DNA from 2 places in the Burkholderia sp. BCC1996 genome. Region 2 is predicted to be linked to the other one. Evidence: riboswitches for the same ligand, from Rfam matches in the RefSeq annotation. Region 2 holds a riboswitch; the other holds the start of a gene.
The links. A riboswitch is a leader RNA that binds a small molecule or an ion and turns the genes downstream of it on or off. The one in region 2 is predicted to bind thiamine pyrophosphate.

Region 1: another riboswitch for thiamine pyrophosphate. It lies ahead of thiC (phosphomethylpyrimidine synthase ThiC); the one in region 2 lies ahead of U4Z64_RS23495 (FAD-dependent oxidoreductase).

What each region holds. Positions count from the first base shown of each region.
Region 1 covers NZ_CAJPHM010000033.1:27,849-39,188, reverse strand. The annotation lists gene recB (exodeoxyribonuclease V subunit beta) at 1-659, shown strand, start outside; gene U4Z64_RS32610 (AAA family ATPase) at 656-2,962, shown strand; gene arfB (alternative ribosome rescue aminoacyl-tRNA hydrolase ArfB) at 2,959-3,363, shown strand; gene U4Z64_RS32600 (EAL domain-containing protein) at 3,407-4,687, opposite strand; gene U4Z64_RS32595 (DMT family transporter) at 5,152-6,078, opposite strand; gene U4Z64_RS32590 (hypothetical protein) at 6,255-6,515, opposite strand; gene U4Z64_RS32585 (glycine zipper 2TM domain-containing protein) at 6,725-6,940, opposite strand; gene thiC (phosphomethylpyrimidine synthase ThiC) at 7,194-9,125, opposite strand; TPP riboswitch at 9,250-9,366, opposite strand; gene U4Z64_RS32575 (pentapeptide MXKDX repeat protein) at 9,637-9,903, shown strand; gene U4Z64_RS32570 (cytochrome b/b6 domain-containing protein) at 10,003-10,635, shown strand; gene U4Z64_RS32565 (molybdopterin-dependent oxidoreductase) at 10,665-11,340, shown strand, end outside.
Region 2 covers NZ_CAJPHM010000016.1:156,375-167,714, reverse strand. The annotation lists gene U4Z64_RS23500 (ABC transporter ATP-binding protein/permease) at 171-1,940, opposite strand; TPP riboswitch at 2,209-2,332, shown strand; gene U4Z64_RS23495 (FAD-dependent oxidoreductase) at 2,567-3,703, shown strand; gene thiS (sulfur carrier protein ThiS) at 3,736-3,933, shown strand; gene U4Z64_RS23485 (thiazole synthase) at 3,972-4,787, shown strand; gene thiE (thiamine phosphate synthase) at 4,784-5,908, shown strand; gene U4Z64_RS23475 (ABC transporter ATP-binding protein) at 5,993-6,814, shown strand; gene mlaE (lipid asymmetry maintenance ABC transporter permease subunit MlaE) at 6,811-7,578, shown strand; gene mlaD (outer membrane lipid asymmetry maintenance protein MlaD) at 7,603-8,163, shown strand; gene U4Z64_RS23460 (VacJ family lipoprotein) at 8,196-9,161, shown strand; gene U4Z64_RS23455 (phospholipid-binding protein MlaC) at 9,272-9,901, shown strand; gene U4Z64_RS23450 (lipid asymmetry maintenance protein MlaB) at 9,898-10,173, shown strand; gene U4Z64_RS23445 (ABC transporter ATP-binding protein) at 10,366-11,292, shown strand; gene U4Z64_RS23440 (ABC transporter permease) at 11,289-11,340, shown strand, end outside.

The DNA.
Region 1 (11,340 bases), on a different contig from region 2:
CCGAGCCCGATTCGTGGCACCGGGCGGCGCTCGGCGCGCTGCACGACCGGCCGGTCGAGGCCGAGCCCGAACTCGCGACGCGCCTGCCGGCGATGATGGCGCGGCTCGTCGGCGATGTCGTGCGCACGGAGCTCGTGCCGGGCATGCGGCTTGCGGATCTCGATCCCGCCAGGCGGCTCGACGAAATGGGTTTCCTGTTTCCGGCGCCGTCGCTCGAGCTGGGCGCGCTGCGCCGGTTGCTGGTCGCGCACGGCTATCCGGACGTTGCGCTGGACGCGGGCATGCTCGCCGGTTTCATCAAGGGTTTCATCGACATGATCGTCGAACACGACGGCCGCTTCTGGATCGTCGACTGGAAGTCGAACCACCTCGGCAATACGCCGGATGACTATGGTCCGCGCGCGCTCGACGTCGCGATGGCCGATCACGCGTATCACCTGCAGGCACTGCTCTATACGGTCGCGCTGCATCGCTATCTGCGCGGGCGGCTGCCCGACTATGACTACGACACGCACATGGCGGGCTACCTGTACCTGTTCGTGCGCGGCGTGCGGCCCGGCTGGCGCAGCGGCGGCGAACCGGCCGGCGTGCATGCGCGGCGGCCCGCGCGCGAACTCGTCGACGCGCTCGACCGGATGATGGAAGGGGGCCGCGCATGAACGTCACCGACGATACGCTCGAATTCACCGGTGGCCTCGTCGCGCGCCTGCCCGAGCCCGCGGATTTCGGCATCGCGCTCGCGGAAGGGTTCGCGCGGCGCATCGGCGACCTGTCGCGCCGCGCGGGTGCGCCGGCCGCGGCCGCGCGCTGGGCGGCGCGCGCCGCGTTCGCGACGAGCCGGGCGACCGCGGGCGGTCACGTATGCGTGTCGCTCGGCGCGCTCGCGCAACGCTACGAGGAACCGGTCGACGACGTGCGCGCGGCGCTTGCCGCGAGCGGCGTGGTGGCGTTCGGCACGCTCGCGCGCGGCGACGAGCGGCCGCTGATCGTCGACCGGCTCGACCATCTGTATCTGTCGCGCTATTTCGACTACGAACGTCGGCTCGCCGATGCGCTCGTCGCGCAGGCCGGCGTCGCCGCGCCGGGCGACGCGCTGTCGCCGGACCGGTTGCGCGACAGTCTCGCGCGTTACTTCGGGCCCGCGACGGGCGACGTGGACTGGCAGCGCGTCGCGGCGATCGTTGCGCTGACGGGACGCGTGACGATCGTCAGCGGCGGCCCCGGCACCGGCAAGACGACGACCGTCGTCGGCGTGCTGGCGTGCCTGCTCGACGCGCATCCGGGCTTGCGCATCGCGCTGGCGGCACCGACCGGCAAGGCCGCGCAGCGGATGCAGGAAGCGCTGCACGCGCGGGCGGGCGACCTGCCGCCGGAACTTGCCGCGCGCCTGCCGGACACGTCGTACACGCTGCACCGCCTGCTGGGTGGCGGCGGCGCGGCGGGCTTCCGCCATCATCGCGACAATCCGTTGCCGTACGACCTGATCGTGGTCGACGAGGCGTCGATGATCGACGTCGCGCTCGCTGCGCATCTGCTCGATGCGCTCGCGCCCGGCGCTCGGCTCGTGTTGCTCGGCGACAAGGACCAGCTTGCCGCGGTCGAGGCCGGCGCCGTGTTCGCCGAACTCAGCGCCCGGCCGACGTTTACCGCCACGGCGCGCGCGTGCATCGCGGACGCGCTCGGGATCGACGAAGCGGCTTTCGTCGCGGCGTTGCCGGTGCCGGACGGCGAGGCGGCGGGGGCGGCCGGGGCGGTTGCCGCGCCAATTCCGGCGCCAGCATCCGTTCCGTTACCGGCTGCTCCCGCGCGCAAGGCGTCGGCGCGGCGGAACGTGGATACGCGCCAGGCGTCGCTGTTCGACGACGAGCCGCAGGCTGAAGCGGTTTCGCCTGCCGATGCCGCGCCACCCGCGGCTTCGTTGCCGCCTGCGGCGCTTGCACCGACCGACACCGATCGCACCTCGGCGGCCACCGATCCTGCATGGATCGAGGCCGGCGAACTCGCGTGGCTCGACGCGGTCGAGCTCACGCCGTTCGATCCGGCCGCTGCGGGCGATTCGGCATGGGCGTCGACCGTTGCAACCCGCGCCGCCGACGGCGTTGCCGCCGCGTCCCCCGCACCCGCACCACTCGCGGACTGCGTCGTGTGGCTCGAACGCAATTACCGCTTCGGTCTCGATTCGGCGATCGGCCGCCTGTCGCTCGCGATCCGTCGCGGCGACGTGCAGGGCGCGCTCGACGCGTTGCCGACGGACGATGCCGCGGCCGCGTCGTTTCATGACGATGCGGGCGACACGCTTGCGGCGTCGACCGTCGAGCGGCTCGCGCGCCGGTTCGGCGCCTACCTCGATGCGTTGCGCGCCGCGTTGTCCGCGCCGGTGCCCGACCCGTTGCCGTTGTTCGATGCGCTCAACCGCTTCCGGATCCTGTGCGCGACGCGCACGGGCTCGCGCGGCGCCGAGCACGTCAATGCGCTGGTGGCCACGCATGTGCGGCATGCCGCGCGCGTGCCGCTCGCGGTCGGCGCACACTGGTTCACCGGGCGGCCGATCATGGTGACGCGCAACGACTATGCGCTCGGGCTGTTCAACGGTGACATCGGCATCGCGCTGCCGGACGCGCACGGCGTGCTGCGCGTGTGGTTCCGCCGCGCGGACGGCTCCGCGCGCGCCGTGTCGCCTGCAGCGCTGCCGCCGCACGAAACGGCGTTCGCGCTGACCGTCCACAAGTCGCAAGGCTCCGAATTCGACGAGGCCGCGCTCGTGCTGCCGGCGTCGTTCAGCCGCGTGCTCACGCGCGAACTCGTCTATACGGCCGTCACGCGCGCGCGTACGCGCGTGCAGGTGATCGGCCCGCGGCGTGTGCTGGCGCAGGCGGTCGCGACGCGCACGCAACGCGATTCGGGCCTCGCGGCCCGCGTCGACGAGGCACTCGCGCGGCGCCGCAAGGAGACGACGCGATGATGATCCGCTACACGCTCGATCCGACCGAAGTCGAATGGACCGCCGTGCGCGCGCAGGGCGCGGGCGGCCAGAACGTCAACAAGGTATCGAGCGCGATTCACCTGCGCTTCGACATCCGCGCGTCGTCGCTGCCGCCCGTCATCAAGGAGCGGCTGCTCGCGCTGTCCGACCAGCGCATCACGCGCGACGGCATCGTCGTGATCAAGTCGCAGGAATACCGCACCCAGGAGAAAAACCGCGAGGCAGCGCTCGCGCGGCTCGATGCGTTGATCGGCAGCGTCGCGTTCACGCCGCGCGCGCGTGTGGCGACACGGCCGACGCGCGCATCGAAGGAGCGGCGGCTCGAACACAAGTCGCGCCGCAGCGTGGTGAAATCCGGAAGAGGGAAGGTGATCGACTGACGGAAGATCGACCCGGCCGGCATGGCGGGCGCCGCCGCGCCCGTCAGCGCATCACGGTGCCCGCGCTGTCGAGCACGAAGTCGACGCAGAACACGACGAGGCGGCTTTGCGCACGAATCGCGACAGCCGCCGTGTAGCAGTCGCGGCCTTCGGTCAGCGAGAAGTGCGGGCCCATCAGCGCGACGCGCCCCGGCGCCGCGATCGCGCGCTGGAAGTACGGGCGCCGCGACCAGTTGCTGTGCGTCTCCGGGAACAGCGGTGCGAGCCGCGTGCCGCTCGCCTGGCCATCCTCGGGGCGCGCGCCGATCGACGGCAGGAACTGTTCGCCGATCTCGTCCGTGACGAACACGCGGCGCGCGGCCGGCACCGCGAATACGCGCTGCGCGGCGTCCTGCAGGTTGCCGCTCACGGAAAAGGCAGCCGCGCCAGTGAGCACGAGCCGCTCGATCGCATCGAAGCCCGGTTGCTCGGCGATCGCCGGCGTATGCCGGCGCGCGATGAAGCGTTGCCACGCGGCGTCGAGCATCGCGGGCGCCGCGGCGCTCGCGTGCGCGATCGACGCATCGGGCTGGCCGAACTGGAAGCCCTGGACGAAATCGATATCGGCTTCCATCAGCGTCTGCAGCGCGTCGTCGCTTTCGACACCCTCCGCGAGCACCATCGCGCCGGCCTGGTGGAGCATCGATACCAGGTGATGCATGATGCGGCGATCGTCGGCCGACGCGTTCGCGCGCTCGACGAGCGAGCGATCGAGCTTGACGATATCGGGTCGCGCGCGCCACACGCGGTCGAAATTCGAGAATCCGGTGCCGAAATCGTCGATCGCGATCAGGAAGTCGCGATGCTGGATCATGTCGATCGTGCGGGCGAGCGCGGCTTCGTCGCGCGACGGCTGCTCGACGACTTCCAGCACGATGCGGTTCGGCGGCAGCGCGAAATGACGGCACAGCGCCTCGACGAATTCGCGCTGCACGAGGCCCGAATCGAGCACGCGTGGCGTCACGTTCAGGAACAGCCAGCCGTCGCCGATGCCCTGCGCGACGAAGTTGGCCGTATGCAGGCAGCGGGCGAGCCGGTCGAGCAGCAGCGCGTCGGCAGCGGCGCGCGTCTTGTCGAACAGCGCGACAGGCGAAGCCAGCGTACCGTTCTCGTCCACGACGCGCAGCAGCGCTTCATAGCCGACCACGCGCTTGTGCGTGATCGACAGCACGGGTTGGAACACGCTGCGCAGCGTCGTGTCGCGATACGTGGCGATCCAGCCGCTGGGCGTCGGTGTCAGGCGTTCGAGCAGGGAATCGAGCGAGATGTCGCGGGCGGCCTTCATGTCAACGACGCCCTGGGGCGATCGGGGGACGGTATCGTGCGCGCCACGCAGAAGCCGTCGCACGCGCAGGTGGACGCGAAAGAACGTGGTGCATCGTGACCGCCTTCTGCGGATGAGTGTTACGAGTGTAACGGGAATGGCGCGGCGCGCGTATCAGGGTAACTCCAGACGCAAACGCTACACCGTCGCCTGGACGGGGTTGTCCGCCCGCAAGCTCGACACGCAAGGGCCGCCGGTCGTGCACGCGGCGACAGCGCCGCGTATGCCGCGTGCATTGCGTGCGAAGAAGGCCGGCGGGTCAGGAAAACGGAAAAACGGGCAAGCCATGCGGCTGCATCGGCATCAGGTGAAAACGACCTGCGCCGTCGCGCACCGGTCCATGCGCGGCGCTCGACGAACGGTGGCCGCCGCCTCGCGGGAAACCGGCAACCGGCAACCGGCAGGCGCGGGGCCCAGCGCGTCGCTCAGGTCGCTTCGCCGCCGCGCGGGCCCAATCCGGGAATCCGCTTGATCACGCCGGTCGCAAGCGCGGTGCCGACGAGCACGATCGCGCAGCCTTCGATCATCACGACCGACACGTGTTCGCCGAGGAACAGCGCGCCCCACAGCAGGCCGAACACCGGGATCACGAACGTCACCGTAATCGCGCGCGCCGGGCCGACATGCGCGATCAGATAGAAGAAGATGAAATACGCGATGCCCGTGCAGGCGATGCCGAGCGCGAGCACGGCGCCCCACGCATGCGCGCTGACGGCAGCCGCGGGCCAGGTCGCGATCGCGAACGGCAGCAGCAGCACGGTCGAGCCGATCATGCTGCCGGTCGCGTTGACGAGCGGGTCGACGCCGCTGAGCGTGCGCTTCGTGTAGTTGGCCGCGATGCCGTACAGCAGCGTCGCGCCGAGCGCGGCGGCGGCAGCCAGCGCGGTGGCGCTGGCGCCGGTGCTGCCGCTTGCGTTGGCGACCTGGTCCCACACGAGCGTGAGCACGCCGGCAAAGCCGATCACGAGGCCGAGCGCGCGCGGCAGCGACAGCTTGTCCTTCAGCCAGAGGTAGGCGACGAGCGCGCCCCACAGCGGCGTCGTCGCGTTGATCACCGACGTCACGCCGGCCGACAGCGTCAGTTCGGCGAATGCGAACAGGCAGAACGGGATGCCCGAGTTCAGCGCGCCGACGACGAACAACGGCCGTGCGCGACGGCGCAGCTGCGCGCCGAGCTCGGCGGGCTTGAAGCGCGTCAGCGCGAAGCCGGTGAGAAACAGCGCGCCGATACCCACGCGCAGCGCCATCAGCGGCGCGACACCGAAGTCGGCGACGCCGACCCGGATGAACAGGAACGACGCGCCCCACAAGGCGGCGAGGACGGTCAGCAGAAATGCGTTCTTGGGTGACATCGAGCGTGGCGGGCGACGGGACGGGATGCAAAGGATCTTACACCGCGTTACCGCGCCGTCGTTTCACGATCGGATGAAACGGCAAGAAACGGCCAGAAACGGGAATGTCGCCGGTCGCCGGTCGCCGGCTCGGGGCGACCGGCCGCGCGAGACCGGCTGCGCATGGAGCGGCGCGCTCAGTGATGGTGGTGCCAGCCGCCGCGTCCGCCGAAGCCGAAATTGAGCGACAGCGCGGGTCCCCAATAACCGCCCCATGCCGGCGCATACGCAGGCGCCGGGTAGTAGTAGGCGGGGCCCGGATCGACGTACACGGGCGCCGGCTGTGCCGGTGCGGCCGCGTAATAGCCGCCGGGATAATAGCCGTACGGGTAGTAGCAGCCGGCGAGCGTCGTGCACGCGAGCGCCGCGGCGGCGAGTGCGACGAGGGTCCTGTTCATGATGTCTCTCCGGCGGAGCCGGCAATCGGCAGATGCTTAAGCTTAGGCCGCGCGGCGATGACAAGATGCGCAAAACGGTAACGGATCATTTCCGTGCCGCTGCGTCGTGTTGCGGCGCCGCATACGAAAAACGGCGCTTCCGCCGCGCGGAAACGCCGTCAGGCCGGAGCTTGCCGCGCGTCGCGCGGCAGCCGGGTAAGCCGGTCGGCTTATTTGCCGACCTGGTTGCCGATGATGCCGCCGGCGGCTGCGCCGCCCAGCGTCGACAATGCGTTGCCGCCGATCGCCGCGCCCGCGACGCCGCCGACACCCGCACCGATTGCCGTATCGCGCTGGCGCCGCGTCATCGAATCGCAGGCCGACAGGCTGGCCACCGTCGTGACGAGCAGCGCGCATACCCCAAAACGCCGAATCGAAGCATTCATGATGGTTGTCCTCGCGATAGTGAACGGAAGGTCGCACGAGCGCATCGCGGCCGCGCATGAAACCAATCTACCTGCCGTCCCAACGGGCTGCTGTAAGGACTTGTTAAGGCTCGGGCGGTTTCGTAATCAATTGTTTCCCTTGCGCCGGCAGGCACGACGCATGCGCGGGCACGCAAAAAAGCCCGCTCGAAAGCGGGCCTGGTGCAGTGCGCCACGCTGCGGTCCGTGCGGACCGCCGCGTTCGCTGGCCGGCTTACTGACGGTGATAGATCTCGGCGCCGGTCTTCACGAACTCGACCGCCTTGACTTCCATCCCCTTCTTCAGCGCTTCGCTTTCCGATACGCCCTGTTGCGCCGCGAACTCGCGCACGTCCTGCGTGATCTTCATCGAGCAGAAGTGCGGGCCGCACATCGAGCAGAAGTGCGCGACCTTCGCGGAATCCTTCGGCAGCGTCTCGTCGTGGAATTCGCGCGCCTTGTCCGGGTCGAGGCCGATGTTGAACTGGTCTTCCCAGCGGAACTCGAAGCGCGCCTTCGACAGCGCGTTGTCGCGGACCTGCGCGCCGGGGTGACCCTTGGCGAGGTCGGCCGCGTGCGCGGCGAGCTTGTACGTGATGATCCCTTCCTTCACGTCGTCCTTGTTCGGCAGCCCGAGGTGTTCCTTCGGCGTCACGTAGCACAGCATCGCGGTGCCGAACCAGCCGATCATCGCGGCGCCGATGCCCGACGTGATGTGGTCGTAGCCCGGCGCGATGTCGGTGGTGAGCGGCCCGAGCGTGTAGAACGGCGCTTCCTTGCACCAGTCGAGCTGGAGATCCATGTTCTCCTTGATCAGCTGCATCGGCACGTGGCCGGGGCCTTCGATCATCACCTGCACGTCGTGCTTCCACGCGATCTGCGTGAGCTCGCCGAGCGTCTTCAGCTCGCCGAGCTGCGCTTCGTCGTTCGCGTCGTAGATCGAGCCGGGGCGCAGGCCGTCGCCGAGCGAGAAGCTCACGTCGTACGCCTTCATGATCTCGCAGATCTCTTCGAAGTGTTCGTACAGGAAGCTTTCCTTGTGATGCGCGAGGCACCACTTCGCCATGATCGAGCCGCCGCGCGACACGATGCCCGTCATCCGGTTCGCGGTGAGCGGCACGTATTGCAGGCGCACGCCCGCGTGGATCGTGAAGTAGTCGACACCTTGCTCGGCCTGCTCGATCAGCGTGTCGCGGAAGATTTCCCAGGTCAGGTCCTCGGCCTTGCCGTTGACCTTCTCGAGCGCCTGGTAGATCGGCACCGTGCCGATCGGCACCGGGCTGTTGCGGATGATCCACTCGCGCGTTTCATGGATGTGCTTGCCGGTCGACAGATCCATCACCGTGTCGCCGCCCCAGCGGATCGCCCACGTCATCTTGTCGACTTCCTCGCCGATCGACGACGTGACGGCCGAGTTGCCGATGTTCGCGTTGATTTTCACGAGGAAGTTGCGGCCGATGATCATCGGCTCGGATTCCGGGTGGTTGATGTTCGCGGGGATGATCGCGCGGCCGCGCGCGACTTCGTCGCGCACGAACTCGGGGGTGATCTCGGCCAGCGCGTTCGCGCCGAAGGCCGCGGCGCCGAACGCCTGGCCCGGATGCTGGCGGCCCATCATCGCGGCGAGCTTCGCGCCGTTCGGGCCGCTCGACTTCAGGCTCTCGATGTATTCGGCGCGGCGCTGGTTCTCGCGGATCGCGATGTATTCCATTTCCGGCGTGATGATGCCTTGCCGCGCGTAGTGCATCTGCGTGACGTTCTTGCCGGCCTGCGCGCGGCGCGGGTTGCGGTGCAGGCCCGGGAAACGCAGGTCGGCGGTAGCCGGGTCGGCCGCGCGCTCGAGGCCGTACTGGCTCGACAGGCCGTCGAGCACCTCGGTGTCGCCGCGTGCCTCGATCCAGCGCTGGCGCAGCGCGGGCAGGCCCGCGCGGATGTCGATCTTCGCGTCCGGATCGGTGTAGGGGCCCGACGTGTCGTACACGTAGATCGGCGGATTCTTTTCGCCGCCGAAGCCGGTCGGCGTGTCGGCCTGCGTGATTTCACGCATCGGCACGCGGATGTCGGGCTGCGAGCCGGTTACATACACCTTTCGCGAATTGGGCAGCGGCGCGACGGCAGCAGCGTCGACGTGGGCGTCGGCAGACAGAAACTTCGGATTGGCGTTCATGCAATCTCCTGTGTGAGCGCCGGGCAGGCGCTTCGGCGCTTGCCCGGAGCCCTTGACGAATGTGGGGCTCGAGCTAAGCAGGAGACGAGGCTTGGTGAGGCGGCGGATTTCGTCAGAAGGATGGCGGTGAAATCCGTACGCTTCCCTGCGCTGGCATTATCCAGATCAGGTTCAAAGGGTATTTCTCACCCGCAATGCCGGTTGTTTGACCGAACGCATTGCAGGACCCCCGCGTTAGCAGCGCACACGATACACTGGCTTGGCGGCGGTTTCAACCGGGACGGGATCGGCCATCCCGGTGCGGCCGCAGCATGGCGGGCGGTGTGATGGCCCGTCGAAATGACAGCGCGCGTCGCCGCCGCGCGGCCCCACGGCTCGGCCGGCCGCGGCGAAGCGGTGCAACATGGCGCGCCTTCGCGCGACCTCACAAAAAAAATTTCGCAGCGGCTGTCATTTCCCGCGACGTCGTCCGTCTATTCGGCTCCTTAAACCCATGTTTTGGAGAGATGTCATGAAAAACGTACTGATCGCCACCTGTGTCGCTGCTTTCGCCACGCTTGCAACGGGCGCGTATGCGCAGAACGACGCGATGTCGCAAAACGGCTCGTCGATGTCGAAGGACGCGATGGGGCACGACGCGATGGCGAAGGACGGCGCAATGAAGAAGGACGCCATGAAGAAGCATGCGATGAAGAAGGACGCGATGAAGAAAGACGCGATGTCGCACGACGAGATGGGCAAGGCGAAGTCGGACGACAAGATGGCGCCGTCGAACTGACGGAGCCGGGCAGGGCGTGCGGCCGGCGCATGTGCTCGACGACGGCCGCCCGCGTCTCGTTTTGTCTCGACTCGTCGACCCGTTCCGGGAGTCTTCATCATGCAAACCGTTCCCGCCACCGGGCGCGCGGCCGTCACGCCGCCCGCCCGCAAGATTCATCCCCTGTGGGTGCGCGTGAGCCACTGGCTCAACGCGCTCGCGGCGATCCTGATGGCGCTGTCCGGCTGGCGCATCTACGATGCGTCGCCGATCTATCCGCCGTTCGTGTTTCCGCACGGCATCACGCTCGGCGGCTGGCTCGGCGGCGCGCTGCAATGGCATTTCGCGGCGATGTGGCTGCTGGTCGGCAACGGGCTGTTCTACCTGACGATGTCGATCGCGACCGGACGCCTCGCGCGCAAGATGCTGCCGGTCACGCCGGCGTCCGTGTGGCGCGACGTGCGCGCCGCGCTGCGCGGCCGGCTCGCGCACGACGATCTGAGCGTCTACAACGCGGTGCAGCGTGCCGCGTACCTGGTCGCGATCGTCGATCTGATCGTGCTGGTGCTGTCCGGGCTGACGATCTGGAAGTCGGTGCAGTTTCCGCTGCTGCGCGAACTGTTCGGCGGTTACGACAACGCGCGCGTCGTGCATTTCTGGGCGATGTCGCTGCTCGTCGCGTTCTTCTTCGTGCACGTCGCGATGGCGCTGCTGGTGCCGCGCTCGCTGCTCGCGATGCTGCGCGGGCGCTGACCCGTCAACTCCGGGTGAAGGAAATCATCATGTCCGATTCCGAATACAGGCGCGCCGATTCGCGCTGGACGCTCGACCGCAAGTCGCTCGAACTCGACGTGCGCCGCGAGCTGGAGATGCCGTCGCGGCGGCTGTTCAACCGCCGCATCCTGACGCTCGGCGGCCTGACGATGCTGACCGGCTGCACGCTGAAGGACGACGCGTCGGTCAACACGTTCCTCGAGAAGGTGTCGCGCATGAACGACCGCGTGCAGGCGTGGCTCTTCAGCGGCGAGCGGCTCGCGCCGACCTACACCGAGGCCGACATCACGCGGCCGTTCCCGTTCAATGCGTATTACGGCATCGACGACGTGCCGCACGTCGACGCATCGACGTACCGGCTCGTGCTGTCGGGCCGCGTGACGGGCAAGCGCGTGTGGACGCTCGACGAGCTGTATGCGCTGCCGCACGCGGAGCAGATCACGCGGCACATCTGCGTGGAAGGGTGGAGCGCGATCGGCCGCTGGGGCGGCACGCCGTTCGGCGCGTTTCTGGCGCGTGCCGGCGCCGATACGCACGCGAAATACGTCGGCTTCAAATGCGCGGACGACTACTACGAAAGCATCGACATGCCGACCGCGCTGCATCCGCAGACGCTGCTCGCATTCGACTACGACGGCCATCGCCTGCCGCCGGAATTCGGTTTCCCGATGAAGCTGCGGATGC
Region 2 (11,340 bases):
ACGGGAAGGCGGGAAGGCGGGAAGACGGGAAGACGGGAAGACGGGAAGACGGGAAGACGGGAAGACGGGAAGACGGGAAGACGGGAAGACGGGAAGACGGGAAGACGGGAAGACGGGAAGGACGCGGAAGAGAAGGCCGGCGCGGCATGCGCCGGCCTTCTGTTGTGCGGTTACGCGGCGACCTTGTCGCTGTCGTTCACGCGTTCGACGTTGATCGTGCCGACGTGGAACGCGGCCAGCGACTCGCGGTGCGCGATGCTGACGATCGCGGCCTTCGGCAGCCGTTCGGCGAACAGGTGGTAGAGCCGCGCTTCGTTGTCCGCGTCGAGCGCGCTCGTCGCTTCGTCGAGGAACAGGAAGTCCGGCTTGTGAAGCAGCACGCGCGCGCCGGCGAGACGCTGCTGTTCGCCCGGCGACAGCACGCGCGTCCAGTGGCCGGTCTCGCCGAGGCGCTCGACGTAGTCTTCGAGGCGGCACGCGCGCAGCGCGTCGCGGCACGCGTCGTCGGTGAACGTGTCGGGCGCGGCCGGATACGTGAGCGCTGCTTTCAGCGTGCCGATCGGCAGGTAACTCGTCTGCGGCACGAACATCATCCGCGCGCCGACCGGCGCGTCGATCGCGCCGTCGCCGAACGGCCAGAGGCCCGCGAGCGCGCGCATGAACGTGCTCTTGCCGGAACCCGACTTGCCGATCACGAGCCAGCGCGAGCCGGGTTCGATCGTCACGTTGCCGATGTTCGCGAGCGCGTTGCCGTTCGGCAGCGCGAGCTTCAGCGACGACGTCGACAGCTTCGCGGCATCGACGTAGTGCAGGTTGATGCCGCCGTGCTCGGTCGCGGGCGACAGGCTTTCCTTCAGGTGCGACGTGCCCATCACGCGCTTGAATTCACGCAGACGGTTGACGGTGGCGCGCCATTCGACGAGGGTCGAGTAACTGTTGATGAACCACGAGAACGAATCGCTGACGGTGCCGAACGCGGACGAGATCTGCATCAGCACGCCGAACGAGAACGCGCCGGCGAAATAGCGCGGCGCCGCGACGACGAGCGGGAAGATGATCGCGATCTGCCCGTAGAAGCTCAGCACGAACGTGAGGCGCTTCGTGTACTTCATCACGCGCCACCAGTTGTCGCGAATGCGCGTGAACAGGCTCTGCGCGTTGGCGGTCTCGGTTTTTTCGCCATCGTAGAACGCGATCTGCTCGGCGTTCTCGCGCACGCGGATCAGCCCGAAGCGGAAGTCGGCCTCGACGCGCTGCTGCTGGTAGTTGATCGACACGAGCGGGTGACCGACCTTCTGGATGATCAGCGAGCCGACCACCGCGTACAGCGCGGCCGCCCACACCATGTAGCCGGGGATCGTGATCGGCGTTGCGCCGAGCGAGAGCGTGAGCGCGCCGGCGAGCGACCACAGGATCGTGATGAACGACACGAGCGTGACGACCGTCGACAGCAGGTCGAGCGACAGCGCGAGCGTCGTCGTCGCGAACGACTGGAGGTCGTCGGTGATCCGCTGGTCGGGGTTGTCGGCGAGGCGGTCGCGTTCGATCCGGTAGAACGCGCGATCGCCGAGCCACTGGCCGAGAAAGCGGTCGGTCAGCCACTGGCGCCAGCGGAACCCGAGCATCTGGCGCAGGTAGCGTCCGTACACCGCGAGGATGATGAAGCCGAACGCGAGCGCGGAGAACTGCATCAGCAGGTTCGGGAAGTCGTGGACGTCCTTCGACTGCAGCGCGTTGTAGAACTGCGCGTTCCACTTGTTCAGCTTGACGTTGATCCAGACCACGCAGAGGTTGATCGCGATGATCGTGACCAGCAGCCCCCACGCGACTTTCCATTCGGACGACACCCAGTAGGGCTTGATGAGGCTCCATGCGGATACCGGGCGCTCGTCCTGCGGCGCGTCGGAGGCGGAGCGGACGGGATCGATCGATTGGGTCATGTGCTTCCTGATGAGTAGCCGGCGCGCGGGCCGGGCGGAGCCGGACGCGCGCCGCGATACGGCATGCCGGGACGAGGTGCCGACTGACGGCGGGCGTCCGGATGGTGGCCCGCGCGTCTTAAACGGCACTTAAGGCCGGCGGTGACGCGGCAACCGGCCGCTCGCGCGGCCGGCCTGCGGGCATTGTGCCAGAGCGGCGCGGCCCGACGGCGAATTTGCCGCAAGGGGACAGTTTGCGGCGCTTTCCGCTTTTATGGTCTAATGGCCGACGACGAAACAGGGGTGCTTCGAGCGCGGCCGACGGACAGTTCCGGGCAACGCGGCGAGGCTGAGAAAGACCCTTCGCACCCGATCCGGGTAATACCGGCGAGGGAAGTTTCTGATCCCGCCGGGCCGCGCTGGCCGCCATCCCACATGGTCAGCGCCCGAGTCCCGCCCGGCCGGCCTTTGCTGCCGGTTTCGTCCTTTTGGGTACGCGCGTCGCGCGTTACGGAAGGAATGATGACCGCTCAATCTTCAGTCTTTTGCGCTGTTCCCGATCCGCTGTCGCGTGCGTCTGCACGGGACCGTGTGCGCGCGTCGACGTCCGTCGCATGCGCCCGCCTGGTTCGCGGGGAGGGGGCGCGATGAACCTCCATGCTTCCCGGCCGGATTTCGCGGTACTCGGCGGCGGCCTCGTCGGCCGCCTGATTGCGTGGCGGCTCGCGGGCGACGGGCATCGCGTCGCGCTGTACGAACGCGGCGGCCCGGACGGCGAGCAGTCGGCCGCGTGGGTCGCGGCCGCGATGCTCGCGCCGCTCGCCGAGGCGGCGAGTGCCGAGCTGCTGATCACCGAGCTCGGCGCCGCATCGCTCGCGCGCTGGCCGCAATGGCTCGCGGAACTGCCCGAACCGGTGTTCTTCCAGCAGCACGGCACGCTCGTCGTCTGGCATCACGCGGATCGTGCCGAGGCGCCGTTGTTCGAGCGGCGCGTGCGCGCGAACGCGCCGGCCGAGCTGTTCGACGGCGGCTTCGTCGCGCTGGCCGGTGCGCAGGTCGACGCGGCCGAGCCCGCGCTCGCGGGGCGCTTCGCGCGCGGCCTGATGCTGCCGCGCGAAGGGCAGCTCGACAACCGGCAGGCGCTGTGCGCGCTCGCGGCGGGCCTCGCGCAACGCGGCGTCGAGCTGCACTGGCACGCGACGATCGACGACGCGAACCGGCCCGACGCGCATTTCACGATCGATTGCCGTGGGCTCGGCGCGAAATCCGCGCTGCCCGCGCTGCGCGGCATCCGCGGCGAAGTCGCGCGCGTGCATGCGCCCGGCATCGGGCTCACGCGGCCCGTGCGGCTGCTGCATCCGCGCTATCCGCTGTACATCGCGCCGAAACAGGACGACCTGTACGTGATCGGCGCAACCGAGGTGGAGGGCGAGGACATGTCGCCCGTCAGCGTGCGCTCGGCGCTCGAACTGCTGAGCGCGGCGTTCTCCGTGCACCCGGCATTCGGCGAGGCGCGCATCCTCGAACTCAACGCGCAGTGCCGCCCGACGCTGCCCGACCATCGCCCGGCGGTGATCTGGGACGGCGCGACGACGCTCGCCGTCAACGGCCTGTACCGGCACGGCTTCATGATCGCGCCGGAAGTCGCGCATGCGGCGGTCGCGTTCGCGCACGCCGCGCTCGGCGGCACGTTCGCCGATGCCGACGCGTTCGCCGCGTGGCGCGATGCCGCGCGCTGGCCGACGCTCCTTCATCACCGCGACGACGCGCGCCAGCCGGCCTGACGCGCGCCGCCGACCGAATTCGATCAAGCCTCATGGATATCCAGATCAACCAACAGACGCTGACGCTGCCCGACGGCGCGACGGTGGCCGACGCGCTCGCCGCGTACGGCGCGCGTCCGCCGTACGCGGTCGCGCTGAACGGCAATTTCGTCGCGCGCACGCAGCATGCGGCGCGCGCGCTCGCGACGGGCGACAAGCTCGACGTGGTGCACCCCGTCGCGGGCGGCTGAGCGCCGCCGGTTCGCCCCCGCTCTTCCAGGAAAACGACATGACGTCCCTCACTTCCGCCGACGCGCTGACGCTGTACGGCGAAACCTTCGCAAGCCGCGTGCTGCTTGGCACGTCGCGCTATCCGTCGCTGCAGTCGCTGTCCGACTCGATCGCCGCGTCGCGCCCCGGGATGGTGACGGTCGCGCTGCGCCGCCAGATGACCGGCGGCACCGCCGAGGCCGGTTTCTTCGACCTGCTCAAGCGTCACGCGGTGCCGCTGCTGCCGAACACGGCCGGCTGCCAGACCGTCGCCGAGGCGGTGACGACCGCGCACATGGCGCGCGAGGTGTTCGACACCGACTGGATCAAGCTCGAGCTGATCGGCGACGACTACACGCTGCAGCCCGACCCGGTCGGGCTGATCGAGGCGGCCGCGCAACTGGTCAAGGACGGCTTCAAGGTGCTGCCTTACTGCACCGAGGATCTCGTGATCGGCCGGCGCCTGCTCGACGTCGGTTGCGAGGCGCTGATGCCGTGGGGCGCGCCGATCGGCACCGGCAAGGGCGTCGTGAACCCGTACGGGCTGCGCGTGTTGCGCGAGCGGCTGCCGGACGTGCCGCTGATCGTCGACGCGGGGCTCGGGGTGCCGTCGCACGCGTGCCAGGTGATGGAGTGGGGTTTCGACGGCGTGCTGCTGAACACGGCCGTGTCGCAGGCCACGCACCCGGAGATCATGGCGCGCGCGTTCGCGCAGGGCGTCGAGGCCGGCCGTGCGGCCTACCTCGCCGGGCCGATGGATGCGCGCGAGACCGCGCATGCGAGCACGCCGGTCGTCGGGATGCCGTTCTGGCACCAGGACGGGGGCGGCGCATGAGCGCGCGCTTCGCCGATGCCTTCTGGCCGCCGGCCGACGAGCTGGCCGAAGCGGCCGAGCGGATTCGCGCGCGCCTCGGCGACTGGCCGGCCGGCACGACGCCGTGGCGGCTCTGCGTCGTGGCGCCCGACGTGCCGGCCGACGGCGACGTGCTGATCGTGTCGGCCGGCGACCGTGCCGCGCAGGCGCGCGCGTCGGCCGCATCGCGCCCCGCATCGCCGGATGCGGTCGCGATCGAATTCGACGAGCGCGGCGCCGTGCTGCATGCCGCGGGCGTGCGCCACGCGCTGGAAGCCGCGCATCCGCTCGCCGACGACTGGATCGCGGCGCTCGCCGCGTTCCTCGACTGCGGTTTCGCGCCGATCGACGCGCTGGTGCTCGCGCTGGCGTGGCGCGACGGCGACGAAACGCGCGATGCCGATGCGTGGCCGGTCGACGCGGCACGGTTTCCGCGTGTCGCCGGCCTGGCCGCCGCACCGGAGCCGGCATTCCCGCCGTGCCCCGCGCAACTGGGCCTGTATCCGGTCGTCCCGGATGCCGAATGGGTCGAGCGCGTGCTGGAATGCGGCGCGCGGACCGTGCAGCTGCGCGTGAAAGGCGCGGAGCCGGACGCATTGCGCCGGGAGATCGCGCGCGCGGTCGCGGCAGGGCGCCGCTATCCCGATGCGCGCGTGTTCATCAACGATCACTGGCAGATCGCAGTAGAAGAGGGTGCGTACGGCGTACATCTGGGCCAGGAGGATCTGGAAACGGCCGATCTGGCCGCGATCGCGCGCGCCGGCCTGCGGCTCGGGCTGTCGAGCCACGGTTATTACGAGATGTTGCGGGCCTTGCACGAGCGCCCGAGCTATCTGGCGCTCGGTCCCGTCTACGCGACCGCGACCAAGGCAGTCGCGGCGCCGCCGCAGGGCCTGGCGAGAATTGTCCGCTATGCGCGCTTCGCGGGGGCGCGGGCGCCGCTCGTCGCGATCGGCGGCGTGGGGCTCGACGCGTTGCCGGACGTGCTGGCGACGGGCGTCGGCAGCGTCGCGGTCGTCAGTGCGGTAACGGGCGCGATCGATTATCGGGCGGCGATTGTTGCATTGCAGCAATGCTTTGCCCGACAATTTGACAATCATTGACCGCAGGGCCCGGAACGGCGTCACGACATCATTCCAATGCAGGCCCTATAATTCGGCGTTCTGCGTAAAAGGACTGTCAGCTCCGTGAGCCCCACTCCTACCGAGACCCTGCTGGAACTTCGCGACGTCGACTTTGGCTACGGCGACCGCCTCGTCCTGTCGAACCTGAACATGCGCTTCGGGCGCGGCCAGGTCGTCGCCGTCATGGGCGGGTCGGGTTGCGGCAAGACGACCGTGCTGCGCCTGATCGGCGGGCTGGTGCGCGCACGCCGCGGCCAGGTGCTGTTCGACGGCGCCGACGTCGGCGCGCAGACGCGCGACGGCCTGTACGCGCTGCGCCGCAAGATGGGCATGCTGTTCCAGTTCGGCGCGCTGTTTACCGACATGTCCGTGTTCGAGAACGTCGCGTTCGCGCTGCGCGAACACACCGACCTGCCCGACGACCTGATCCGCGATCTGGTGCTGATGAAGCTCAATGCGGTCGGCCTGCGCGGCGCGCGAGACCTGATGCCGTCCGAGGTGTCGGGCGGGATGGCGCGCCGCATCGCGCTCGCGCGCGCGATCGCGCTCGACCCGCAGCTCATCATGTACGACGAACCGTTCGCGGGCCTCGATCCGATCTCGCTCGGCATCACCGCGAACCTGATCCGCACGCTGAACGAGGCGCTCGGAGCGACGTCGATCCTCGTCACGCACGACGTGCCGGAATCGTTCGCGATCGCCGACTACGTGTATTTTCTGGCCAACGGCGGCGTGCTCGCGCAGGGTACGCCCGACGAGCTGCGCGCATCGACCGACCCGAGCGTGCGCCAATTCATCGACGGCGCGCCGGACGGCCCGTTCAAATTTCATTACACGAGCCCGCCGCTGGCAGCGGATTTCGGGCTCGGCGGAGGGCGCGCATGATCAGCGCGATCGGACGTTACGTCATCGGCGGCCTCGAGCGCGCGGGCTACGGCACGCGGCTGTTCGTGCGCCTCGTGCTGGAATTCTTCCCGCTGTTGCGCCGGCCGCGGCTGGTCACGAAGCAGATCCACTTCCTCGGCAACTATTCGTTCGTGATCATCGCCGTGTCGGGCCTGTTCGTCGGCTTCGTGCTCGGCCTGCAGGGTTATTACACGCTGAATCGCTACGGGTCCGAGCAGGCGCTCGGCCTGCTGGTCGCGCTGTCGCTCGTGCGCGAGCTCGGCCCGGTCGTGACCGCGCTGCTGTTCGCGGGCCGCGCGGGCACGTCGCTGACGGCCGAGATCGGCCTGATGAAGGCCGGCGAGCAGCTCACCGCGCTCGAGATGATGGCCGTCGACCCGGTCAAGACGGTGATCGCGCCGCGCCTGTGGGCCGGCATCATCGCGATGCCGCTGCTCGCCGCGATCTTCAACGCGGTCGGCGTGCTCGGCGGTTATTTCGTCGGGGTCGTGCTGATCGGCGTCGATCCGGGCGCGTTCTGGTCGCAGATGCAGGGCGGGGTCCAGGTATGGGCCGACGTCGGCAACGGCGTGATCAAGAGCATCGTGTTCGGGTTCGCCGTGACCTTCATTGCGCTGTTTCAAGGGTATGAAGCGAAGCCCACGCCCGAGGGCGTGTCGCGCGCGACGACCAAGACGGTCGTGTTCGCGTCGCTCGCCGTACTCGGCCTCGATTTCCTGCTGACCGCGCTGATGTTCAGCTAAGCCTCAGCCAAGCCAAATTTTGGGATGACGATGAAAAAGACTGCTCTCGACTTCTGGGTCGGCCTGTTCGTGGTGGTGGGCTTCCTTGCGGTGCTGTTCCTGGCGCTCAAGGTCGGCAACATGAGCTCGCTGTCGTTTCAGCCGACCTACTCGGTGCGGATGAAATTCGACAACATCGGCGGGCTGAAGCCGCGCGCGGCCGTGAAGAGCGCGGGTGTCGTGGTCGGCCGTGTGAAGGCGATCGGCTTCGATCCCAACACCTACCAGGCGCTGGTGACGATCGATATCGACGGCCAGTATCCGTTCCCGAAGGATTCGTCCGCGAAGATCCTGACGTCGGGCCTGCTCGGCGAGCAGTACATCGGCCTCGATCCGGGCGGCGACACCGAAATGCTGAAGGCGGGCGATACGATCACGATGACGCAGTCGGCGATCGTGCTCGAGAATCTGATCGGCCAGTTCCTGTACAGCAAGGCAGCCGACGCGGGTGGCGCGAAGCCGGCATCCGGCGCCTCGGCTGCACCGGCGGCGCCCGCACCGGTCGCGGTGCCGGCCTCCGCGGTGTCCGGTTCGGCCGCCCAATAACCACACGAGAGAAAGACCAGAGGGTAATGACCATGCAGACGATCCGCATCAGGCACGCCGCGCTCGCGGTGGCGGCAGTCGCCGCGTTGAGCGGTTGCGCGACCGTGCAGACGCCGACCAAGGGCGATCCGCTCGAAGGCTTCAACCGGTCGATGTACAAGTTCAACGACACGGTCGACACGTACGCGCTGAAACCGGTCGCGAAGGGCTACCAGTACGTGGTGCCGCAGCCGGTGCGCGACAGCGTGACGAACTTCTTCTCGAACATCGGCGACGTCTACATCGCGGCGAACAATATCGTGCAGCTGCGGATCGCGGACGGCGTCGGCGACATCATGCGCGTCGTGATCAACACGGTGTTCGGCGTCGGCGGCCTGTTCGACGTCGCGACGATCGCGAAACTGCCGAAGCACACGGCCGACTTCGGGATCACGATGGGTCGCTACGGCATGCCGTCGGGTCCGTATCTCGTGCTGCCGCTGCTCGGCCCGAGCACGCTGCGCGACACGGCCGGCCTCGGCGTCGACTACGTCGGCAACCCGCTCACCTACGTGAAGCCGGACGGCCTGAGCTGGGGCCTGTTCGGCGTGAACCTCGTCAACACGCGTGCGAACCTGCTCGGCGCGGGCGACGTGCTGGATGCCGCGGCGCTCGACAAGTATTCGTTCGTGCGCAACGCGTACCTGCAACGCCGCCAGATGCTGATCGACAACGCGCGCGGCGAGGCCGCGACGACCTCGAGCAACGATGCGCTGCCGAAGTACGACCTGCCGGACGACGGCGCGGCACCGGCGGCAGCCGGTGCGGCCGGGACGGCGGGCGCCGCGGCAGTCGGTGGCGCGACGGCGCCGGCCGGCGCATCGGGCGCGGCCGTTGCCGCACCGGCGTCGGGTGCCGCCCAGGCGCCGAACCCGGCCAGCGCGACGACCGTGCCGCCGATGCAGGTGGCGCCGCCGTCGCCGGGCGGATTCCGCTTCCCGAGCATCCGGCTGCACTGACGCGCTTACATTCGTTACAGCCGGAAACGATTCAGTCGGTAGCGCACGCGAACCTTCGCGTAATCTACCGGCTCCAACCTTCGCATCGACTCTTCATGCAGGTCTCCATGATGAAAAAACTGTTCCTGATTCCCGTTTTCGCGGCGCTGTTCTCGTTCGGCAGCGCAGCTCACGCGCAAGTCGACCAGTCGAACCCGCAGGCGCTGATCAAGACGGCGACGCAGCAGGTGCTCGACGAGGTCAAGCAGCAGACGATCAAGCAGGGCGACACCAACCGCATCATTACGATCGTCAACAAGGACATCCTGCCGTACACCGATTTCCGCCGCACCACGCAGCTCGCGATGGGCCGCAACTGGCGCACGGCGTCGGCCGAGCAGCAGCAACAGGTTCAGGAGCAGTTCAAGCTGCTGCTGATCCGCACGTATTCGGGCGCGCTTGCGCAGCTGAAGCCGGACCAGCAGATCCAGTACCCGCCGTTCCGTGCCGATCCGGCCGACACCGACGTCGTCGTGAAGACGGTCGCGATGAACAACGGCCAGCCGGTCCAGATCGATTACCGCCTGTACAAGACGGCCAACGGCTGGAAGGTGTATGACCTGAACGTGCTGGGCGCATGGCTGATCCAGACGTACCAGCAGCAGTTCAACGAGAAGATCCAGCAAAGCGGCGTGGACGGCCTGATCAAGTTCCTGACGCAGCGCAACCAGGAACTTGCCGCCGGCAAGCAGGCGTCGTGAGCGGCTTCGCGGCCGGCTCCTCGCTGACCGTCGCGAGCGCGAAGTCCGCGCTCGCGGACGGTCTCGCGCGCATCGACGCGGGCGAAACCGCCGTCGACTGCGCGGCGCTGACGCAGTTCGACTCGTCCGCGCTCGCCGTGCTGCTCGCATGGCAACGTGCCGCCAAAGCGCGCGGCGCGACCCTCGACATCCTCAATCTCCCCTCGAAGCTCGCCAGCCTCGCGCGCGCCTACGGCGTCGACGCGCTCATCGACGGCACCGGGCGACATTGACCCTGTCCGACCGAAGCCTGCCGCGCCAGCCGGCGCGCGCACGCTTCAGGCCGTACGCCTTAGGCGCCGGCTCCACCAGCCGGTTTGCCCTATAATCAAGCGTTTTGCGGGGCAGCCAATCGGCGTCCGGCCCCCATTTTCTTTCGCAGCAAGCACAGAATAGGCGTCGCGGCCCTTGCGCCGCGCACAGTCATGTCAGCCATAGAAATCCGTCACGTCAAGAAGCGCTACAAATCGCTTCAGGCGCTCAAGGGCGTCAGCCTGTCGGTCGAGGAGGGCGAGTTTTTCGGTCTGCTCGGCCCGAACGGCGCAGGCAAGACCACGCTCATCAGTATCCTCGCCGGGCTCGCCCGGGCCGATGAAGGCAGTATCTCGGTGCGCGGCCACGACGTCGTCAAGGACTTCCGCGGTGCGCGCCGCGCGCTCGGCGTCGTGCCGCAGGAACTCGTGTTCGACCCGTTCTTCACCGTCCGCGAGACGCTGCGGATCCAGTCCGGCTATTTCGGGCTGCGCCGCAACGACGACTGGATCGACGAAGTGATGGCCAATCTCGACCTCACCGAGAAGGCCGACGCGAACATGCGCGCGCTGTCGGGCGGCATGAAGCGCCGCGTGCTGGTCGCACAGGCGCTCGTGCACCGGCCGCCCGTGATCGTGCTCGACGAGCCGACGGCCGGCGTCGACGTCGAGCTGCGCCAGACGCTGTGGAAATTCATCTCGCGGCTGAACCGCGAAGGCCACACGATCGTCCTGACCACGCATTACCTCGAGGAAGCCGAGTCGCTGTGCGACCGCATCGCGATGCTGCGTCGCGGGGAAGTCGTCGCGCTCGACCGCACCGACGCGCTGCTGCGCCGCTTCGCGGGCTTGCAGCTGTACCTGCGGCTGGCAACGGGCGCGCTGCCCGCCGAGCTGCGCGGGCTGGAGACCGATCCGGCCGCACGCGCGCCGGGCGAGCATCTGCTGCGTCTCGCGAGCTACGACGATGTCGAGCGGATTCTCGCGCAGTGTCGCGCGGCGGGCTGCACGTTCGACGAGATCGAGGTCCGCAAGGCCGACCTCGAGGATGTGTTCGTCCAGGTGATGAACGGAGCAGAAGTCGTCGAGGGATTGGCATGAGCGGTTTTCAAACGCTGTTCTACAAGGAACTCCTGCGTTTCTGGAAGG